3 regions of the Streptomyces sp. NPDC005963 genome follow, and region 1 is predicted to be linked to each of the others. Evidence: riboswitches for the same ligand, from Rfam matches in the RefSeq annotation. Region 1 holds a riboswitch; each other region holds the start of a gene.

Region 1 (7,309 bases):
TGGGTGTAGCCCGCATCACGGAACACCTTGATCATCTTGGTGTTGGCCGGCAGCACCTCGGCCGCGAAACGGCGGACCCCCCGCTCCCGGGCCACCGCCGCGATGTGCTCCAGCAGGGCGGAGGCCACGCCCCGGCCCTGGTGTGCGTCCTGGACGAGGAACGCGACTTCCGCCTCGTCGGCGGGCGCGCTGGCGGGGCGCCCGCGGGCGTCGATGCGGTCATAGCGGACGGTGGCGATGAACTCGCCGCCGACGGTGACGGCGAGCCCCACCCGGTCCACGTAGTCGTGGTGGGTGAAGCGGTGCACGTCCTTGGCGGACAGCCGGGGGTAGGGGGCGAAGAAGCGGTAGTACTTGGATTCGTCCGAGACCTGTTCGTAGAAGCTGACCAGACGGTCCGCGTCCTCGGTGGTGATCGGTCTGATGCGCGCGGTGGCGCCGTCACGCAGCACCACATCCGCTTCCCAGTGATCGGGGTACGCGTGCTCGGGCGGGGTCTGCATGACGGCAGCCTAAAGCTCGCCGACGGATCGCGAGGGCTACCCGGCACACTCCGCGACGGCCGATCTTCGTCGGCGTGCGACCGGGAGCACAGGGAGCGGGTGGGGCGCGGGGCCCGTCCATGGACGGCCGTGGGAGTGGATTCGCAGGGCGCTGTCAGGTGGCCGGAGTGGGGATCCGGATATGGAATGGACCCTTCCGATGCGATGGAAGATCGACGTCCTTGGGGTGCGCGCGAGCGGCACCCACCACCCCGCCCCACCGACCCGGAGGGCACGCGCCACGGCTCCGGATACCGCCTCCGGCAGGGGGCAGCGTGAGAGACTGGTCTAGACAACCGTTGAACCCGAAGGGCAACACCATGGCTGAGCGCCGCGTCAACGTCGGCTGGGCCGAGGGCCTTCACGCCCGTCCCGCCTCCATCTTCGTCCGTGCCGCCACGGCCTCCGGCGTCCCCGTGACGATCGCCAAGGCCGATGACAACCCGGTCAACGCCGCCTCCATGCTCGCCGTCCTCGGACTGGGCGCACAGGGCGGCGAAGAGATCGTCCTCGCTTCGGACGCGCCCGGGGCCGACGAGGCGCTCGACCGGCTGGCGAAGCTGGTGGCCGAAGGTCTGGACGAACTTCCCGAGACGGTCTGACCCGAGCACGCTGACGCCGCGGCTCTCGACACTCCGTGCGGCCCGCCGGTGGGTCCATTGCCGGGCTTACCCGCCCCGGCAGCGCACCTCAATCCGCGGTGACCTTCGCCCGGCCGTCGTGCGGTGCAGGCCGTGCAGTGCAGGCCGTGCCGTGCGGTCAGATCTTCACACCGTGGGCACGCAGATACGCGAGCGGATTGACGTCCGACCCGTAGTCGGCGCTCGTCCGGGCCTCGAAGTGCAGATGCGCCCCCGTGGAGTTGCCCGTGGAGCCGGCGCGGCCGAGTTGGTCACCCGGCATCACGCTCCGCCCCACGGAGACGCTCAGCGAGGACAGGTGCCCGTACTGCGTGTACGAACCGTCGTTCATCTTGAGGACCACGTTGTAGCCGTACGCCCCGCCCCAGCCCGCCTCGACGACCGTCCCCGCGCCCACGGCCACCACCGGGGTGCCCGTGGAGGCGTGGAAGTCGATGCCGGAGTGGCTGCCGGACGACCACTGCGAGCCGCCCGCACGGTAGTCCGTGGTGACATGGGATCCGGCGATCGGCAGCCGGAAGGCGTTCAGCCGCTGGCGCTCCGCCTCACGGGCCGCGCGCTCCTTGGCCTCGCGTATCTCGTTGGCGCGGGCCTCCGCCTTGCGCCGGGCCTCGGCAGCCGCCTCCATCCGGGCCAGCGCCTCGCGCTTTTGGATGACGGCCTGGTCGGCGACCTCGTCCGACAGCGAGTGCGCGGACAGCATCTGCGCGGTCATGGTGTGCTGGGTCCTCGCCTGGACGACGGCGGAACCCGCTGAGCCGGTCACGCCCGCGTCCAGCGTCACCGGTGTGGCACCCGTGGAGGTCTCGCCCGTACCGTCTGCACCTTCTGCGGTGTCGGCGTCCGGCTTGGCGACCGATCCGGCGTCGGAGGCGAAGGAACCGTCATCGACGGCCAGGGCCGGACCGGCGAGGGTCCCGACGACTCCGGTGGTGGCGAGGGCCGCGGCGGAGGCGAATCCCGCACTCGTACGCGTCTTGCGGCCCGGGGCACGGTGTCTCCCGGTGGAACGGGCGAGCGCCATGAAGAGGCTGTTCCTTTCCTTCCTTCTCGCCTACCGGGTTAGCTGACGGGTTCGGAGCAGGAAGGTCTCCTACGAGCCCCTCCGCACAGTGGCGAAGGCACCCGATTCACCCCAAGGGACCTGGGTCCCCGGCTCCCCAGACTCACGTCTGACGGGGACTCGGCGATGGCTGTCCGTGCCGCGGATGCGGCGTACTGCCGGCGAACAGCCGCACTGACGCTAAGCCGACGGGCCGCCAGGCGCCAAACAGACCGGCTCTTTTGTTAATCACGCCACAGTCGAGACGGTGGCCTTCCCCGTAAAACGGACAGGTTTCCTGCCTGTTCGCAGCACCGCCGCCGAAGCGGCGAAGGGCCCCGACGACACACGGCCGCCGGGACCCTTCTTCCACACGCGGACCGGCTTCCGCCGGAAGCGGTCAATCAGCCCGACACCACGGTCACTTCGCCGATGCCGAGGGCGCGCACCGGCTCCTCGATCTGGGCGGCGTCACCGACGAGGACCGTGACGAGACGGTCCTCCGGGAAGGCGTTGACCACGGCGGCGGTCGCCTCCACGGTGCCCGTCTGGGCGAGCCGCCGATACAACTGGGCCTGGTAGTCGTCCGCGAGGTGCTGCTCCACCTGGTCGGCGAGGGTGCCCGCCACCGAAGCCGCGGTCTCGTACTTCAGCGGAGCGACACCCACCAGGTTCTGGACGGCGACATCGCGTTCGGTTTCCGTCAGGCCCTCGGCCGCGAGGGTGCGCAGCACCTTCCACAGGTCGTCGAGCGCCGGCCCGGTGTTGGGCGTGTCCACCGAACCGCTGATGCCCAGCAGGGACGCGCCCGTGCCGTCGGCGGTCGACCGCAGGACCTGGCCGAAGGCCCTGACGCCGTACGTGTAGCCCTTCTCCTCGCGCAGCACCCGGTCCAGTCGCGAGGTGAGCGTGCCGCCCAGGCAGTACGTCCCGAGGACCTGCGCCGGCCACACCCGGTCGTGCCGGTCCGCGCCGACCCGGCCGATGAGCAGTTGGGTCTGCACGGCACCCGGCCGGTCCACGATGACGACGCGCCCCCGGTCGTCACCGCTGATCGCAGGCACCGGTCGGGGCGCGCCGCTGTCGCCCGACCAATCGCCGAGGGTTTCGGCGAGGACGGCGTCGACGTCGACGTCGGTGAGGTCACCGACGACGACCGCGGTGGCGGTGGCGGGGCGCACATGCGCGTCGAAGAAGGCGCGTACGGCCGCGGAGTCGATCCGGGAGATCGTCTCCTCGGTGCCGAGCCGAGGACGCGACATCCGCAGCGTGGGCGGGAACAGCTGCTTGTACAGCTCCTTGGCGGCCCGTCGACCGGGGTTCGCCGTCTCGTGCGGGATCTCGTCCAGACGGTTGCGCACCAGCCGCTCGATCTCGCTGTCCGCGAACGCGGGCGCGCGCAGGGCCTCGGCCAACAGGCCCAGCGCCTTCAGCAGCCGGGACACGGGCACTTCCAGGGAGACCCGGACCCCGGCATGGTCCGCGTGGGCGTCCAGGGTGGCACCGCAGCGCTCCAACTCGGCGGCGAACTCCTCGGCCGAACGCTTGTCGGTGCCCTCCGAGAGGGCGCGCGCCATGATGGTGGCGACGCCGTCCAGGCCCTCGGGCTCGGCGTCCAGCGGTGCGTCGAGGGAGATCTCCACGGCCACGACCTGCTGGCCGGGACGGTGACAGCGCAGCACGGTCAGGCCGTTGGGCAGGCTCCCGCGGTCGGGAGCGGGGAAGGCCCAGGGCCTGGCCTCCCCCGGCTGGGGCTGCGGGTGGAACTCCATGGTGGTCAGCGCCTGCGCTGCATCGGTCACTGGTCCGCCCCCTCTTCTGCGTCGTTCTGCTCGTCCGCGGCGTCCTGCGTCGGGGCCGGCAGCGGTTCGTACACCAGCACCGCCCTGTTGTCCGGGCGCAGTCGGGCCTTGGCGATCGCCCGCACCTCGTCCGCGGTGACGCTCAGAACGCGGTCCACGGCCGTCAGCGCCAGTTGGGGGTCGCCGAAGAGCACCGCGTACCGGCAGAGTTCGTCGGCGCGGCCCGCGACGGTGGAGAGGCGGTCAAGCCACTCGCGCTCCAGCTGTGCCTGAGCGCGCTCCATCTCCTCGGGCGTGGGGCCCTCATCGCCGAAGCGCGCGAGCTCCTCGTCGACGGCGGACTCGATCTGCGGAACCTCCACTCCCCCGGAGGTCTTGACGTCCAGCCAGCCCAGGGACGGCGCCCCGGCCAGGCGCAGCAGCCCGAAGCCGGCCGCCACAGCCGTCTGGTCACGGCGCACCAGACGGTTGTGGAGCCGGGAGGACTCGCCGCCGCCGAGGACGGTCAGCGCGATGTCCACGGCGTCGCACTCGCGGGTGCCGTCGTGCGGCAGCCGGTAGGCGGCCATCAGCGCACGGGCGGGCACCTCCTCCTCGATGACCTCGCGCAGCTGGCGGCCGATGTTCTCCGGGAGGGAGCCGTCGCGTGGTGGCTGCTTGCCGTCGTGGGAGGCGATGGAACCGAAGTACTTCTCGATCCAGGCGAGGGTCTGCTCGGGGTCGATGTCCCCGACGACCGACAGGACCGCGTTGTTCGGCGCGTAGTACGTGCGGAAGAAGGCGCGGGCGTCCTCCAGGGTCGCCGCGTCCAGATCGGCCATGGAGCCGATGGGGGTGTGGTGGTACGGGTGGCCCTCGGGGTAGGCGAGGGCGGTCAGCCGTTCGAAGGCGGTGCCGTACGGGACGTTGTCGTAGCGCTGGCGGCGCTCGTTCTTCACGACGTCCCGCTGGTTCTCCATCGATTCGTCGTCGAGCGCGGCCAGCAGCGAGCCCATGCGGTCGGCCTCCAGCCAGAGCGCGAGCTCCAGCTGGTGCGTGGGCATGGTCTCGAAGTAGTTCGTGCGCTCGAAGCTCGTGGTGCCGTTCAGCGAACCGCCGGCACCCTGCACCAGCTCGAAGTGGCCGTTGCCGTGGACCTGCTTCGAGCCCTGGAACATCAAGTGCTCGAAGAGGTGGGCGAGGCCCGTGCGGCCCTTGACCTCGTGGCGCGAGCCGACGTCGTACCAGAGGCAGACCGCGGCGACCGGGGTCAGGTGGTCCTCGGAGAGCACCACCCGCAGGCCGTTGGCCAATCGGTGCTCCGTCGCTGTCAGGCCGCCCGAACCGGCCTGCGCTGTGGCCGTATGACCCATGGGCATGTACGTCCCTTCGATCGCGATGCTGTTGGTTGTCTTCGCAGCACTGCCACTGTATGCAAGCGGGCTGACACCTGGCGAAGTTCCCGGGTCGCGGTCGGCGTTGTCAGTGGGACGGTCCACAATGGTCGGCATCAGTTCCCGATCCGGTACGTGAAGGAGCAGCAGCCGCGATGGCCCGCCGCAGCACGAAAACCCCGCCGCCCGACGATTTCGAGGAGAAGATCCTCGATATCGACGTCGTCGACGAGATGCAGGGCTCCTTCCTTGAGTACGCCTATTCGGTGATCTACTCCCGTGCCCTGCCCGACGCCCGTGACGGAATGAAGCCGGTCCAGCGCCGGATCGTCTACCAGATGAACGAGATGGGGCTGCGCCCCGAGCGCGGCTATGTGAAGTGCGCCCGGGTCGTGGGCGAGGTGATGGGCAAGCTGCACCCGCACGGTGACGCGTCGATCTATGACGCGCTGGTGCGGATGGCCCAGCCGTTCTCGATGCGGGTGCCCCTGGTCGACGGCCACGGGAACTTCGGCTCGCTGGGCAATGACGACCCGCCCGCCGCCATGCGGTACACCGAATGCCGGATGGCCGACGCGACCTCGTTGATGACGGAGTCCATCGACGAGGACACCGTCGACTTCGCCCCGAACTACGACGGCCAGGAGCGCGAACCCGTCGCCCTTCCAGCCGCGTATCCGAACCTCCTGGTCAATGGCGCGTCCGGGATCGCGGTCGGCATGGCGACGAACATGCCGCCGCACAATCTGGGCGAGGTGATCGCCGCCGCCCGTCATCTCATCCGCTATCCGGGGGCCGATCTGGCCACGTTGATGCGTTTCGTCCCCGGCCCCGACCTGCCCACCGGCGGCCGGGTCGTGGGGCTGGCCGGCATCAAGGACGCGTACGCGACCGGTCGCGGCACCTTCAAGATCCGCGCCACGGCCACCGTCGAGGACGTCACGCCGCGCCGCAAGGGCCTGGTGATCACCGAGCTGCCCTTCACCGTGGGTCCCGAGAAGGTGATCTCCAAGATCAAGGACCTGGTGGGGGCGAAGAAGCTCCAGGGCATCGCGGACGTCAAGGACCTCACCGACCGCTCCCACGGGCTGCGTCTGGTGATCGAGATCAAGAACGGCTTCATCCCCGAGGCCGTGTTGGAACAGCTCTACAAGCTCACGCCGATGGAGGAGTCCTTCGGCATCAACAACGTGGCGCTGGTCGACGGCCAGCCGCTGACGCTGGGGCTGAAGGAGCTGCTTGAGGTCTATCTCGACCACCGGTTCACCGTGGTGCGCCGGCGCAGCGAGTTCCGGCGCACCAAGCGCCGTGACCGGCTGCATCTGGTCGAGGGCCTGTTGGTCGCCCTGCTCGACATCGACGAGGTCATCCGGCTGATCAGGTCCAGCGACAATTCGGCGCAGGCGAAGGAGCGGCTCATCGAGCACTTCTCGCTGTCCGAGATCCAGACGCAGTACATCCTGGACACTCCGCTGCGCCGGCTCACCCGGTTCGACCGGATCGAGCTGGAGAGCGAGCGGGACCGGCTGACCTCGGAGATCGAGGCGTTGACCGGCATCCTGGATTCGGACGCGGAGCTGCGCAAGCTGGTCTCCGGGGAATTGGCTGCCGTGGCCAAGAAGTTCGGCACCGAGCGGCGGACGGTCCTGTTGGAGTCGGGTGCCGCTCTGGTCGCGGCGGTGGCGCTGGAGGTCGCGGACGACCCCTGCCGCGTACTGCTCTCGTCGACGGGACTGCTCGCACGGACGGCGACGGGCGAGCCCCTGCCCGAGGACGGCGCCAGGCGTGCCAAGCACGACGTGATCGTTTCCGCGGTCCTGTCGACCGCCCGCAGCGATGTGGGTGTGGTCACCTCCAGCGGGCGGCTGCTACGGCTGTCGGTGATCGATCTGCCGCAGCTGCCGCATAC
Region 2 (7,309 bases), on a different contig from region 1:
CCTCACCGCAGTTGCCCTCGCCGCCGGGGCCTCCGCCATGGCCGTCTCCGGTGCTTCGGCCGCAACCACGGTCGACCAGCAGACGGCCAGCGGCGCCACTTCACTCAAGCAACTCGACCAGTTGAAGGAGCTCAACCAGCTGAACCAGCTGATGGAGGTGCCCAACCACCTCGCTCCCCTGCTCGACCCGGTGGCCCAGGTGGCGGGCGCGATCCAGTAGCGCACCCGCCTCGTGCGGGAGGGCGGCAGGACCGGGTCGAAAAAGTTCTTCGGAACTTTCTCGGCGGACCTGTCGAGAACCCGTGGACGGCTCCGACGTCCCCTACGAGAGTCGCCCGCCCAGGGTGGCCCGTTCCCCGGAGGAGTGGCGTCATGAAGTATCTGGTGATGGTCCAAGGTGCCCAGGTCGACTACGAGGCCATGGGCGGAAAGAGCTCCTCGCACAGCCCGGCCTGGAACGAGAAGGACCTTCAGGCGATGTACGAGTACATGGGTGCCATCAGCAACGATCTCTCCGAATCCGGAGAGTTGGTCGACTCTCAGGGACTGACCGAGCCGGCCCAGACCCGGCACGTCACCCTCGGTGCCGATGGTCGTCCCGTCATCACCGACGGCCCCTACGGTGAGACGAAGGAAGTCCTCGCCGGCTACTGGGTGGTGGATTGCGAGAGCCTTGAGCGCGTGACCGAGATCGCCACCCGCGTGGCCCGCTGTCCCGAGCCCGCAGGTATTCCGGTCTACCCCGTGGTGATTCGTCCCATCCAGGACGCCGGTGGGGGCGAGGTGTGCTAGTCAGAACGGGATGAAACGTTCCCAGGAGACCGAGGACCTGCTGCGCCTGAACGCGCCGCAGGTCCTCGGTGCGTTGGTCAGGCGGTACGGGCACTTCGACCTCGCGGAGGACTCCGTACAGGAGGCGTTGTTGGCCGCCGCGATGCAGTGGCCGAAGACCGGCCATCCGGACAATCCGCGCGGCTGGTTGATCAAGGTCGCCTCCCGCAAGCTGACGGACCTCCTACGGGCCGACGAAGCCCGGCGCCGTCGTGAGGAGACCGCGGCGAACCTGACCCCGCGTGATGCCTTCACCACCGCTCCCCTCGGTGAGAGCCGGGCACCCACCGAGGACGACACGCTCACCCTGCTCTTCCTCTGCTGCCATCCCTCGCTGAATCCCACCGCACAGATCGCCCTCACCCTGCGGGCCGTCGGCGGTCTGACCACCGCGGAGATCGCCCGCGCTCATCTGGTGCCCGAGGCGACGATGGCCCAGCGCATCAGCCGGGCCAAGCAGAAGATCAAGGGTGTGCCCTTTCGCCAGCCGGGCCCGGGGGAGCGCGGTCAGCGGCTCGCCGTGGTCCTGCAAGTGCTCTACCTGATCTTCAACGAGGGGTACACGGCCACGTCCGGCCGCACCCTGCACCGCGCCGATCTCGCCCGGGAGGCGATCCGGCTGACCCGTGCCGTGCGCGCACTGCTGCCCAGGGAAGGGGCGGTCACCGGACTGCTGGCCCTGATGCTGCTGACCGAGGCCCGCAGCGCCGCCCGCACCGGACGGCACGGGGACCTCGTTCCGCTGGCCGAGCAGGACCGTTCCCTCTGGGACCGGCGGACGGTCGAGGAGGGCATCGCCCTCGTGGAGGAGGCCCTCTCGCAGGGGCCGGCAGGGCCCTATCAACTCCAAGCCGCCATCGCGGCCCTGCACGACGAGGCAGGGACGTCGGACGCCACCGACTGGCCGCAGATCCTCGCGCTGTACGACGTCCTCGTACGGCTCGCCCCCGAACCCATGGCGGAACTCGGGCGCGCGGTGGCGGTGGCCATGGTGCACGGGCCCGAGGACGGGCTGCGCGAGCTTGCCGCGCTGGAGGACCGGCTGAGCGGACACCACCGGCTGGAATCCGTGCGCGCCCATCTGCTGGAGCAGTCGGGTGATGCCGAAGGGGCCAGGGCGGCTTATCTGCGCGCGGCGGGTCGCACCCTCAGCGAGCCCGAGGCCCGCTATCTGCGCACCAGGGCGTCCCGGCTGCCGTCCTGAACTCCGGAACGGGCAGAGATGTCCGGCTTGACCTTTACGCAACGTCAAGTTCTACCGTTCTGGACATGGAGTGGTCGATCCAAGAGATCGCCCGGCGCGCCGGGACGACGAGCCGCACCCTGCGGCACTACGGCGAGCTGGGTCTGCTCGAACCCACCCGTGTGGGCAGCAACGGCTACCGCTACTACGGTCCGGACGAACTCGTCCGGCTCCAGCGGATCCTGCTGCTGCGCGAACTGGGGCTCGGGCTGCCCGCGATCGCCGAGGTGCTGGAGGGCCAGCGGGACACCGCGGCTGCCCTGCGGACGCACCTGCGGCTGCTGGAGCGGGAACGCGAACGCATCGGGCGCCAGATCGCCTCGGTGCGGACCACCCTCCACAAGACCGAGTCAGGGGAGGAACTCATGGCCGAGGACGTGCTCGACGGCTTTGACCACACGCAGTACGAGCAGGAGGTGTCCGAGCGCTGGGGGCGGGACGCGTACCGCAGGGGCGACCAGTGGTGGCGTGCCCTGACCGACGAGGAGCGGAAGGGGTTCATGGCGCAGCAGACCTCGATCGCCGAGGACTTCGCCCGCGCGCTCCGGGACGGACTGGCCGCCGAGGACGATGCGGTGCAGGCGATCGCCCGGCGGCAGTACGAGTGGCTTTCGCTGGTGGAGGCGCCGTCGAAGTCCCACTTCATCGGGTTGGGGGACATGTACGTGGCGGACGCGCGGTTCACCGCCACCTACGACCGGCACGGAACGGGGACGGCGGCGTTCGTTCGCGATGCGATGCGGGCGTACGGGGAGCGGCACCTCAGCGATGACTGAGCACGGCGAACCGGACGCATCCTGGCGATGACCGGGCACGGAGAATCGGGTCGGCGCTCCGGGGAAGCTAGGCGGATGGCGGACGGAATGCTGCCGTCCGTACCGGTTCTCCCCGGCGCGCGGCAGACCCTCGTCACTATTGGAGTTGATCTTGCTCCGGATAGCGTAAGGTTGTGTTCAACGGCGCGGGGTGGAGCAGCTCGGTAGCTCGCTGGGCTCATAACCCAGAGGTCGCAGGTTCAAATCCTGTCCCCGCTACTAGTAAGACATTAGCCCGGCACTCTTTTGAGTGCCGGGCTAATGCATTTTCCCGTGCTCTTTGCGTTCGTGGGCGGCCGTCGGATCCGGTCGCATTCGGTCGTCGCATTTATGGGGGCATCGCCCGGTTGGACGACGGCGGCTCGCCACCCGACCCGGTTGCGGCCAGCATGAGGGGGGCGCGGGAACCGTGTCCGCAGCCGTGGGCGGACCGGGCAGGAGAGCAGTCTTGGGGCAGCAGGAGCAACAGCACCTCGGATTGGGCACCTGGCGCTTCGTCCGTACGCTGCCCGTCCTGATGATCGTCGGCGGTGTGGTCTTCGATGCACTGACCCCGCCGATGTTCACCGCCGCGCCCATGTTCGCGGCGGCTCCGCTGTTCGCCGCCCCCTTCTTCTCCTGGCTGTCGACCCTGCTGACGGGTGGCGCGGCCATGGTCGGGGTCATCGGGCTCCACTACGCCAAGGACACGCTCGCCGAGCCCACCACATACACCGAGATGATCACGGTGGTCACGGTCTCCGGTCTCGCGCTGCTGATCAACTGGGTGATCCAGCGCAGCAGCGAGCGGTTGGCGTCCGCCCGGGTGATCGCCGAAGCCGCCCAGCGGGCGGTGTTGCCCACCCCCGCGGAGGACATCGGCGGTCTGCGGGTCGCCGCGCGGTATGAGGCCGCGGTCGAGGACGCCTTCATCGGCGGTGACCTCTTTGCCGTGCAGGAGACGCCGCACGGCGTACGGCTGGTGGTGGGGGACGTGCGGGGCAAGGGGCTGGGGGCGGTGGAGACGGTCGCCGTGGCGATCGGAGCCTTCCGGGAGGCGGCGGAGCAGGAGAGTTCGTTGGAGGGGGTCGTCCAGCGGCTGGAGCGCGCGCTGACGCGCGAGGCTAACCGGAGGGAGAGCCTCGACGCCAAGGAGACCTTCACCACGGCCGTGCTCGCGGAGATCCCGCGCGGGGCGGGCATCGTCCGCATGGTGAACCGGGGACACCCCGAGCCGTTGCTGCTCCACCCGGACGGCCTGTTGGAAGGTCTCCCGCCCACCGAGCCCTCCCTTCCGCTGTCGATGGGCGATCTGGGGTCCTGGCCCGATCGGGCGGAGGAGTACCCGTTGCCGCCGGGCGCGACCCTGCTGCTCTACACCGACGGCCTCTCCGAGGCACGGGACGGGGCGGGACTGTTCTACGACCCGGCCGAGCGGCTCAACGGACGGCAGTTCCCGGGCCCGGGAGAACTCCTGGACGCCCTCCTCGACGATGTCCGCAGGCACACCGGAGGCGGCAGCGTCGATGACATGGCGCTGCTGGCGGTGGCCAGGCCGGCGGAAGGGCGCGCGCAGCGGCGGGAGCGCGGTCCTTGAGACCGAGCACTCGGGCGCCCCGGGCGGGTGCTGCTTGGATGCACCTGGCCGATCCCGGACCGATATTCGGTTGCGAGCCTCCAGCCGATCGGGTTGCCACGAGAAGAGGGCAGCAACAAGCTCGCGCACTCTCCGTGATTGAAGGGGAGCCATGCGCATAACATTTGACGAACAGTCAGGGTGATGATGCATACCCCGGCACGTTCAAGTCGCCCGAATCCGGCCGCTTGTGTCCGGTTAAGTCTGTGGCAAAGAGATTAAAGATCACTCAGAAGAGCTTGGAATAAAGTCCAGGTGTCTATTAACGTTCGATAACGCAGCGCGGTCGTCCCAGCCGTCGTCAGGACGGCGCCGTGCTCATGCGCCGAATTCCGCAAGGGAACCGGGGAACCACTAATTGGGGTGAATCGGGCATATTCTGCCGTGCAGTTCGCGGTCGAAGACGCTCGTAGGAGACCTTCCTGCTCCGAACCCGTCAGCTAACCCGGTAGGCGAGAAGGAAGGAAAGGAGCACGCCTCAGTGGCGTCTAACAGTCCTGCCCCGGAAGCACCGTTCAAATCCGGCGTCTTCAGTGAAGAGGGTGCAGCCCGCTCCACCGGCGAGTGGAACCCCACCGCCGAGACGGTCCGCCCGCGCGGTCGTCACAAGCACCGGGTCATGAAGCAGCGGGGCGGATTCGCCCGTAGCTCCACGGTGCTCGGTGTCGGTGTGATCGCGGCGGTCGGTGCAGGTGGCATGGCCACCGCGCAGAACAAGCCCGCCGTCTCCATATCCCTTCCCGACGCCATCTCCGAGAGCCTTCCCGACTCTCTGACGTCCGACGACGCCCCCGAGGTCGACCAGTCCGCCTCGTACGCGGCGATGGGACTCGCGGGGCAGGAAGTCGGCTCCGAGCAGTCCGGTGCCGGTGAGGCACTGCGCTCCCGCATCCTCCAGCAGGCGGAGCAGCAGCAGGCCAACGCCGCTGCGGCAGCCAAGGTCGCGGCTGAGAAGGCGGCTGAGAAGGCCGCCGCGGTGAAGGCCGCAGCGGACGCGAAGAAGGCCGCGGAAGAGGTCAAGCAGAAGGCGGCCGAGGCGAAGAAGAAGGCCGAGGCGGAGGCCAAGAAGAAGGCCGAAGCCGAGCGCATCGCCAAGCTGGCCAAGAGCTTCTCGCTCCCCCTCTCCTCGTACCGCATCACGGCCACCTACGGTCAGTCCGGTCCGATGTGGTCCTCGGGCCAGCACACCGGCCTCGACATGGCGGCCTCGTCCGGCACCCCGCTCAAGGCCGTCACCAGCGGAACCATCAAGTCGGCCGGCTGGTCAGGCTCCGCGTACGGGTACCAGATCATCCTCAAGCTGAACGACGGCACCGAGGTCATGTACGCGCACCTGTCGTCCCTGAACGTGAGCGCCGGTCAGAAGGTGGGCACGGGCGAGATGATCGGTCGCGTCGGCGCCACCGGCAACGTCAGCGCCGCGCACCTCCACCTTGAGGTCAAGACCGCCGGCGGTTCGGACATCGACCCGCTGTCCTGGCTGCGCGGCAAGGGTCTGAGGGTCTGAACCACAGCTCCCGTGACTGTGTCCGTGTCTGCGGGATCGAACGCCCCGTGGATGCGGACGGGTTCGCGGATCGCGCCGTGGTGCCCGATCCGTCCCGATGAGCGGCGCGGCCACGGCCGCCCGCCCCAGTCGGGCACAAGGTCTCCTCAAGCTCCGTCCGCCATCCTCAAGGCGTACGCACCGGCTCGCACGGCCGGCAACTGAACTCCGGCAGCCCTGGCGCACACCCCCCGACGCCAGGGCTGCCGGTTTTTCCGTCTCGGGCACCGCTGAGGGCCGCACCGCCGTGGGGAGCCCGGCCCGTCGATGTTGATGGGCGATTCGCGCGCGGACCGTGTCGGTGGGACCTTCGCGCGCCGTTCAGGCGCGATAGGGGTTGTAGCCCTCGTAGTCGCGGTGCGGTGGAGGCACCCACACCTTGCCGGTCGCCCGTGCCGCATGGGTCAGCGCCGGGCTCGCCACCGCCTTGCGCTCCCACATGTGGTGCAACAACTCCTGTTCGCGGGCGACGAAGTCGGCACCCGCCGCGCCCCGCCGGGCCCGGTGGCGCAGGAACGCCAACGATGTCGCGAACCGTTGGTACTCCGCGACCGCGTGCGCCGCGGCCGGGCCCTGTGCGCGTCGGACCACGTTCCGGGCCATGCCGCGCGCCTTCATGGAGGCCAGGGCGAGCGGTTCGGCGGGCGCGAGCCAGCCCGCGGTCGCGTACGCGGGCAATTCGGTGGCGATGGTGCGCAGTTCCCGTTGGCGCGTCCAGATCGTCAGCCAGGTCAGCAGTGCGAAGGCGGGCACCATGAACGCTCCGTAGACCGCGTAGAAGCCCCACGGTCCGAACAGGGAGGCCGAGCCGTTCCACAGGGCGTGCACTCCCATCGAGAGGACGAGCCCCACCAGGGGCAGCACGATCCGCCGTATTCGCTGGCGGCGGGTGGCGAGGGCCGCCATGCCGAAGCCGATGCCGGCCAGCACCGTGAAGAGGGGGTGGGCGAAGGGCGACATGACGATCCGTACGAAGAAGGTCGCCGCGGTCACCGAGGTGAAGCCCGATGAGCCGAGCGCCTGGTCCTCCCCGAAGGCGTTGCCGAGGTAGAGGATGTTCTCGGTGAAGGCGAACCCCGTCGACGTGAAGCCCGCGACCACGACGCCGTCGACGATCCCGGTGAAGTCACGGCGGCGGAAGATGAAGATCAGCAGGATCGCCACGGCCTTTGCGCTCTCCTCGACCACCGGAGCCACGACGGTCGCTCCCCAGGTGTCCGCACCGGCGGGGTCCGCGGTGGCGGTCGCGATCCAGCGGG
Region 3 (7,309 bases), on a different contig from region 1:
GCTCCTCGGCGAGCTCGCACCCGAGCGCGACCCGGTCATCAGGGCCGGCGTCCGCGAGCCCGCCATGGCCGACGGCTGGACGTACCACCAGGTCGGAACGCCCGGGCGGGCCATGCAGCCGCTACGGCTGATAGTCCCGTACGGCGCCCAGGGCGAACTGGTACGGGTCCACCCGGGCGAGGAGTGGCTCTACGTCCTAGACGGGCGACTTCGCCTCAGCCTCGGTGAGGCCGTGCACGAACTGGGACCCGGCGACAGTGCGCACTACGACTCCCTCACCCCGCACCGCATCGCCGCGGCCACGCGTGAGGGCGCCGAGATGCTGTTCGTCCACACCCTGCTCCAGAGCCCCGACCTCTATCCGCACATCTGATCCAGCCGAGCGCCTGCCCGGAACGAGCCCCGGAAAGACCGGAAGTCGAGAGGACCGTCATGTCAGAGAACCCCACCGCACCCGAGAACGCAGTCGCCGACAGCGCCGCCGCCCACGCCGCAGCGACCAAGAAGGGCAAGGAGAACGGCCGGTTCCCGCGCGGGATCTGGGTGCGCCTCTTCGCCTATCTGATCGCCGGCCATGTGTTCGCGGGCTTCCTCTACCTCCTCTTCGAGATGGGCGCCAAGTAGCGACCGCTCATGGGGGCGCAGTAGTCCGACGCAGCCGGCCGAGGACGTCAAGGGTTCTCAAGGGGGCCTCATGGGTCCCGGTCCCGCTTTCGGCGGCTGACGACCCACGGGGAATCGTCGAGCGACGAGGGGTCCACGAGTGCCGGCAGCGGACGAACGTCCCAGCTCCTGGCGCTTCCACCCCGTACCGCCCGACGTCTACCGTGCAGGTCAGACCTCGTCGAGGAGTCGATGGCGCAGCCGCTCCCGTGTCTCGGGAGTGATCCGCAGCCCCTCGGTGAGATAGCGCTCGGTGCCGCCCCACGTCTGGTCGATGGTTTCGAACGCGGTGTGGAGGTACTCCCTCCGCGCGTCGAAGAGCGGGCTGAGCAACTCCATCACTTCCGGTGACATCCCGGCCGGTGATTCGTCGCTGCGCCGCACCCGATACCGACGGTGCGGGTCGTTGGACTTCAGGTAGTCCGCTTCGATCGCGTCCCGCTCCACGCCGACCGCCAGGAGCGATACGGCTATGGAGAGCCCCGCCCGGTCCTTGCCCGCAGCGCAGTGCATCAGGGCGGGAACGCTGTCTTCGGCGAGGGCGTGCAGCACCCTGCTGTGCTCGTCGGTGCGGTCCCTGATGATCATCCGATAGGTGTCGGACATTCGTGCGGCTGCCTGGCCGTCTCCCAGGATGGACCGCAACTGCTCGATGTCCCCGTCGCGCACCATCTGCCAGAACTCCGCACCGTCCGCCGGGTCGCTGAGCGGGAGATTGAGGTTGCGTACGCCCTGGAGGGCGATGTCCGGACCTTCGAGCAGCATGTCCGCCGCATTGCGGAAGTCGAAGATGGTGTGGAGCCCCAGGGAGGACAGGAACGCCGCGTCGCTTCCGGTCGCATGGGCGAGGTGGCCACTGCGGAACAGTCGACCCTGCCGCACCCGACGACCGTCCAGGGTCGGGAGCCCGCCCACGTCCCGGAAGTTTCGCACCCCGGACAGCTCCGGCTCGATCGACGGGACCTGCGGCAGCTGCTGCGTCACGGAGGCTCCTGAGGGTCACTGCCGTCGGCGCCGCTCGCCGACGTTGGCGTGTTCTCGACGATACGACATCCGTTCGTCAGACGATCATGTTGTGTGATCTCTCCTGAGAACTGATTGTTCCACTCATTCTGTGCGATTGGCGCAATAGATGCTTCTGTCCGAAATGGGGGCTTCGGTGGCTTGATGTCCTTCCTGCTAAATGTTCGAAGGCCATCTCGTGAGCGGGATCATAGTGGTGACCCTCAGTGGCGGTGGGGCGTGACAGGATTCCCAAAGCGGTGGGGGAGTTGGCCATTCGCCGTCCACGGAGTGTTACGGGAAATTCTGCCCTCTATGACCTTTGTCATTGATCAGAAAAAGGCCCGGCTTGTTTGCCTCAAGAGGGCTCGATTACGGTCACGGAACTCCGGACGGATCGCCTAATCCTGCCGCCGACCGGAATTCATCCACATCCACGCGTGGCAGGAGCGGGGGACCCAGGTAGTACGCCGATCCCGGATTTCCGGACGGCTTGGGGTGAAGTCGCGCACAAGCGCGGCCGGGCATCTCCAGCTCGAACCCGACAGCTCACCTCGTAGGCGCCGGAGAGGAAATGCGCCATGCCCGCAAAGGGTAAGCACCGCCGTACCAGGACCAGCACCATCACCCGCGGTTTCGTCGCTGCCGGCACCGGTGGCGCAGCCATCGCCCTGCCGCTGATGGGCGCCTCGGGTGCCTTCGCCGCCGAGCGCACCGCACCCGTCGCGGCCCCCGTGGTCGCCTCGGCGAACGCCGCCGCCACACCTGCCGCTGCGCCCGCCGAGCGGACCGCCACCCCGGTCAGCTACCGGGTCGTCGCGGGCGACTACCTGTCCAAGATCGCCCAGGAGCACCGGGTCGACGGCGGCTGGCAGCAGCTCTACGCCGACAACCGCGAAGCGGTCGGCGACAACCCCTCGCTGATCCACCCCGGCCTCAAGCTCACCATCGGCGGCGCATCCGCCACCGAGTCCAAGGCCGCCGAGAGCAAGCCCGCGGCTCCGACCGAGACCAAGGCCAAGAGCAAGGCGGAGCCGCAGCCCGAGCCCAAGCAGGAGCGGCCCGCCAAGGCCGAAGCCAAGGCCGAGGTCAAGAAGGAGGCTGCGGCTCCGGCCGCCCAGTCCTCCGCCGCCCAGACCTCCACCAGCGACGATTCCGCCACCGAGGCCACCGGCTCGGGCTGGACCGGCCCGCTCTCGGGCGTCGGCGTCAGCACCTCCTACCGGATCTCGGGCGCCATGTGGTCCAGCGGCTACCACACCGGCATCGACTTCGCGGCGCCCACCGGCACCACCGTGAAGTCGGTCGGCCCCGGCACCGTCGTCTCCGCGGGTTGGAGCGGCGCCTACGGCAACGAGGTCGTCATCCAGCACACCGACGGCAAGTACTCCCAGTACGCCCACATGTCCTCCCTCTCGGTCTCCGCGGGGCAGAGCGTGAGCGGTGGCCAGCAGATCGGACAGGTCGGCTCCACCGGCAACTCCAGCGGCCCGCACCTCCACTTCGAGATCCGTACCGGCCCCGGCTACGGCTCCGACGTCGACCCGGTGTCGTACCTGCGTCAGCACGGCGTCTCCCTCTGATCGAGTCGCCCGTCACGGGCGCCGGAGGTCCTCGACGACCCCCGGTGCCATGAACACCGAGAAGTCCCCGTTTCGTCGCCGCGAAACGGGGACTTCCGTGTATTCCCTTGAGCGCCCCGATTCCCTGGTGGCATAGATCACCCGGCGTCAACCCCTCCTTACGGTCGCGTAGGTCACATCGCGGAGGTCAAGATGAGTGATCGTGGCAGGCGATTCGGGAACAGGGAGCATGAATACATTCGCGTCGTACGCGGCGATCGGCGACAGCTTCACGGAAGGGGTCGGGGACCCCGGTTCGGACGGAACCTTCATCGGTTGGGCGGATCGATTCGCCGCACTCCTCGGTGACGGAATGCCAGAACACACCTTCCGCTACGCCAACCTCGCCGTACGCGGCAGGCTCCTCGACCAGATCGTTGCCGAACAGGTGCCCCGCGCGAAGGAACTCGCCCCCGATCTGGTGACGTTCTGTGCAGGGGGGAACGACATCATCCGACCAGGCAGCGACCCCGACGACGTCGCCGAGCGTCTGGAGCGGGCGATCGCGGACCTCACGAGCGCGGTGGGCACGGTGATGGTGACCACCGGCTTCGACACCCGGAGAATGCCCGTGTTGCGTCATTTGCGAGGCAAGGTCGCCACGTACACCGCCCATGTCCGGGCGATCGCCGACCGCCACGGCTGTCCGGTACTCGACCTCTGGTCCTTGAAGTCGGTCCAGGACCCGCGTGCTTGGGACACCGATCGGCTCCATCTGTCGCCCGAAGGACATGCCCGGGTGGCGGTGCGCGCCGCCCAGGTGCTGGGACTCGATGTCACCACCGACCCCGACCAGCCCTGGCCCCCGCTACCGCGGCGCGGGACGCTGGAGGTGCGACGGGACGACATCTACTGGGCGCGCGAGCATCTGGCGCCCTGGATCGGCCGCAGGTTGCGCGGCGAGAGTTCGGGCGACCACATCGAAGCCAAACGGCCCGATCTGCTACCGCTGTAGACGGTCGACGCCCCCACCCGGCTGCTGGAACCCTGGGCGGTTCCGTACCAGGTCCGCGCGTGGCAACGACTGCGGGACCGGACGATCGATGTGACGGCCCCGTCCCCGTACCGCGAGGTCCCCTCGACGGACTCATCCCTTCCGAGCAGGGGCGGACGAGGCCGGGATCCGCTCCAGCACCCCTCCGGCGAAGACGTCGTACAGCGGAAGCGACTCCAGATGCACATAGCCGATGTGGCAGTCGCACACCGCCAGCGGACACGGGCGCGGACGCAGCGCCTCGCGGTAGGAACCGTCGTAGAGGTTGCCCAACTCCGTGGCGACGAAGTGGCAGCGCCGTACCGTGCCGTCGCCGTCGACGGAGACGACCGACTCCCCGGTCCGACAGGGCAGCCCGGCGGACGGGTGGGCACGGCGACTGTAGGAGAAGAGGGGGTCGAGGTCCGTCCACTTGGCCGCTTCGGCGTCCGAGTAGGTGTGGCCCTCTGCCGCATTGACCCAGAGGTAGATGTGGTCGGGCAGTGCTGCGCGCAGTTGACGCGCGTGGTCGAGGTGCTCCGGTACGCCGACGATGCCCACACTGAACCGGACGCCGAGTCGGGCCAACTCCTCGCACTTGCCGAGGAACCGCTCGTAGGGGGTCTGCCCTGGATGGTAGGTGCACCACAGTGCGAGAGCGGTGAGGTCGGCTTCGGCGAGCCAGTCGGTGCGGCAGCTGAGATTGGTCTGGATCGCCACCCTACGCACCTGCGGCAGCCGGGACAGTTCGATGAGGGCACGTCGGTACCAGGAGCGCACAAGCCCTTCGCCCCACGGTGTGAACAGGACCGACAACCGATCGTCGCGCTGATGGGACACCCAGGTGGTGAATCGTTCCAGCGCTGCCCGATCGGTGCGCAGTTGCTCCGGGGTGTCGCGGCGCTTGGCGAAGGGACAGTAGGGGCAGTCGTAGTCACAGGAGGCCAGCGGGCCGCGGTAGAGCAGTGTCAGATCCATGGGGCCGCTCACTTCGACTCGTACCGTGCCATGGCCGTCCGTACCGTGGGGGAGAAGAGCTCCGGCCCCAGTGCGTCCGAATGAGCCAGCCCCTCCGGGGTGAGCTTCAGCCGACCCGATGTGTGCGGCTCCAACCAACCGAGTGCGGTGAAGCGGTTCAACTCTGCGGCGAAGTCATCGGCGGGATCGCACTGGAACCGCTCCCGGTAGTCGGCCGTGTCCATGCCCTCGGCCTGGAGCAGGGATTGCAGGAGGTGACGGCGGCGGGCTTCCGTCACATTGATGCGGTAGCCGAACTCCGCACGGTCGAAGTCCTCGGTCCGCGTGTAGTCGTCGATGATGGAACGCACTTCCCCGGGCCGTACTGCGTAGTCGAAGGAGTAGTGCAACTCGGACGTGTAGGAACGGGCTCCACAGCCCAACCCGATCATCCCGTCGGTCTGGCACGCATAGTCGTCCGCGCCCTGGGCGGGTGCGTCCGGCCGGCGGAACATCCGCATCGAGACCTGCTCGTAGCCCTGGTCGACGAGGTGGTCGCGGCCGTGCCGGTACAGCCGGAGCCGCTGCTCGTCCCAGGCGGCGTCACCGGCCGTGCCCTGCGGGGTGGCTTCCGTTCCGCTACCGCTCGGGGTGCGTCGGTCCAGACCGGTCAGCGGTCTCACATAGAGCGGATAGAGGTAGAGCTCCTCGGGCCGCCAGGCGAGCGCGGCATCGAGTGAGCGACGCCAACTGTCCTCGGTCTGACCGTCGATGCCGTAGATCAGATCGATGTTCAGCACGGGGATGCGCGCGTCGCGGATGCGGCCGAGTGCGGCCTCGACCTCGGCTCGGCGTTGTGGCCGGACGGCCGCCTTCGACTCCTTGTCGTCGAAGCTCTGGACGCCGATGCTGAGCCGGGTGGTGCCGCGTTCGGCGAGGACGGCGAGCCGATCGGCGGTCGCCGTGGCCGGCGACGCCTCCACGGACAGGGGTATCGCGGTCAGCTCGGCGCCCATGCGCTTCTCGGCGATGTCGCAGAGCCGCTCCAACTCTCCGGCGGTGAGGAAGGTGGGCGTGCCCCCTCCGAAGGCAGCAGCGGCGAACCGCACGGGTGCGCTGTCGCCCAGTGCGTCCCGCACCGCGCTCGCCTGGCGGTCGAGCGCATCGAGGTAGCGCGTGGTGAGTTCGTCGGGAGCCCCGATCCGGGTGAAGAGGTTGCAGAAGCCACAACGGATCTCACAGAAGGGGATGTGCAGATACAGCGAGAGTGCGTCGGTGGGCTCCGCGGCCCAGGCGTCGCTCAGACGGGGACGGTCGGTGAGCCTGCGGTAGGCGGTCTTGTGCGGATAGGCGTAGACATAACTCTGGTACGGGCGCGGAACGACCGGGGGAGTGCTCATGCGGGGGCCTCGGCGGACTCAAGGAAGAAGTGGGCGTACGGCACGGTCCAGACGGCCTCATGGCCGAGGCGGTGGCCGGTGTAGCCGTCATCGCCGTAGGTGGTGCCGTGGTCGGAACAGATGACGACGAAACAACGGCGGCGCCTGCGAACCACCGAGAAGAGCCGTTCGATGTGGCGGTCCACGTACTCCAGGGCCGCCGCATGGGACTCGCGGGTGTCTCCGGTCTCCTTGGTCGCACCCGGCAGATGAAACCAGTTGGGCTGGTGCAGTGCGGGCACGTTGACGAAGAGGAACAGCCGCTGATCCGACGGCAGCGCGCCGATGACGCCTTCGGCACGCTCGATCTGGGCCTGGAACGACACGGGTGAGGTCACCCCGAACTCCGGCTCCCAGTGGCTCTCCTGGAACAGACCCGGCAGCACCGAACCGAGCGGACCCTGCTGGTTGAAGAAGCCGACGCCGCCGATGCACACCGTGCGGTACCCGGCTTCGGCGAGCCCGGAGACGAGGTCGGGCGTGTCGAAGACGAACGTTCTCCCCTCGGTCGTCTCGCTCCCTGTGAACCGTGCGGCGAAGAGCCTCGGATGGGGGCCGGGTTCGGCCGGAGTCGGGAGGAACCCGGCGAACATCGCCTGGTGGGATGCATAGGTGAAGTTCCCCGGCGCATGTCTCCGCTGCCAGGCGCCGCC

The links. Region 1 has a riboswitch for cyclic di-AMP ahead of ABZ348_RS13580 (M23 family metallopeptidase). Riboswitches for the same ligand answer to the same signal wherever they lie in the genome.
Region 2: linked by a shared signal. The riboswitch ahead of ABZ348_RS11245 (M23 family metallopeptidase) and the one ahead of ABZ348_RS13580 (M23 family metallopeptidase) in region 1 are both predicted to bind cyclic di-AMP.
Region 3: linked by a shared signal. The riboswitch ahead of ABZ348_RS12680 (peptidoglycan DD-metalloendopeptidase family protein) and the one ahead of ABZ348_RS13580 (M23 family metallopeptidase) in region 1 are both predicted to bind cyclic di-AMP.

Annotation. Positions count from the first base shown of each region.
Region 1 is NZ_JBEXVD010000007.1:182,132-189,440, forward strand. It holds gene ABZ348_RS13570 (GNAT family N-acetyltransferase) at 1-503, opposite strand, end outside; gene ABZ348_RS13575 (HPr family phosphocarrier protein) at 863-1,144, shown strand; gene ABZ348_RS13580 (M23 family metallopeptidase) at 1,302-2,207, opposite strand; cyclic di-AMP (ydaO/yuaA leader) riboswitch at 2,220-2,382, opposite strand; gene ABZ348_RS13585 (pitrilysin family protein) at 2,630-3,997, opposite strand; gene ABZ348_RS13590 (pitrilysin family protein) at 4,024-5,379, opposite strand; gene ABZ348_RS13595 (DNA topoisomerase IV subunit A) at 5,556-7,309, shown strand, end outside.
Region 2 is NZ_JBEXVD010000005.1:357,008-364,316, forward strand. It holds gene ABZ348_RS11215 (hypothetical protein) at 1-220, shown strand, start outside; gene ABZ348_RS11220 (YciI family protein) at 373-792, shown strand; gene ABZ348_RS11225 (sigma-70 family RNA polymerase sigma factor) at 803-2,035, shown strand; gene ABZ348_RS11230 (TipAS antibiotic-recognition domain-containing protein) at 2,101-2,850, shown strand; tRNA gene ABZ348_RS11235 (tRNA-Met) at 3,035-3,108, shown strand; gene ABZ348_RS11240 (PP2C family protein-serine/threonine phosphatase) at 3,338-4,465, shown strand; cyclic di-AMP (ydaO/yuaA leader) riboswitch at 4,818-4,974, shown strand; gene ABZ348_RS11245 (M23 family metallopeptidase) at 4,986-6,011, shown strand; gene ABZ348_RS11250 (PrsW family intramembrane metalloprotease) at 6,372-7,309, opposite strand, start outside.
Region 3 is NZ_JBEXVD010000006.1:314,389-321,697, forward strand. It holds gene ABZ348_RS12665 (XRE family transcriptional regulator) at 1-373, shown strand, start outside; gene ABZ348_RS12670 (DUF6126 family protein) at 433-624, shown strand; gene ABZ348_RS12675 (tyrosine-protein phosphatase) at 835-1,647, opposite strand; cyclic di-AMP (ydaO/yuaA leader) riboswitch at 2,058-2,243, shown strand; gene ABZ348_RS12680 (peptidoglycan DD-metalloendopeptidase family protein) at 2,247-3,248, shown strand; gene ABZ348_RS12685 (SGNH/GDSL hydrolase family protein) at 3,478-4,242, shown strand; gene ABZ348_RS12690 (STM4011 family radical SAM protein) at 4,375-5,238, opposite strand; gene ABZ348_RS12695 (STM4012 family radical SAM protein) at 5,247-6,617, opposite strand; gene ABZ348_RS12700 (STM4013/SEN3800 family hydrolase) at 6,614-7,309, opposite strand, start outside.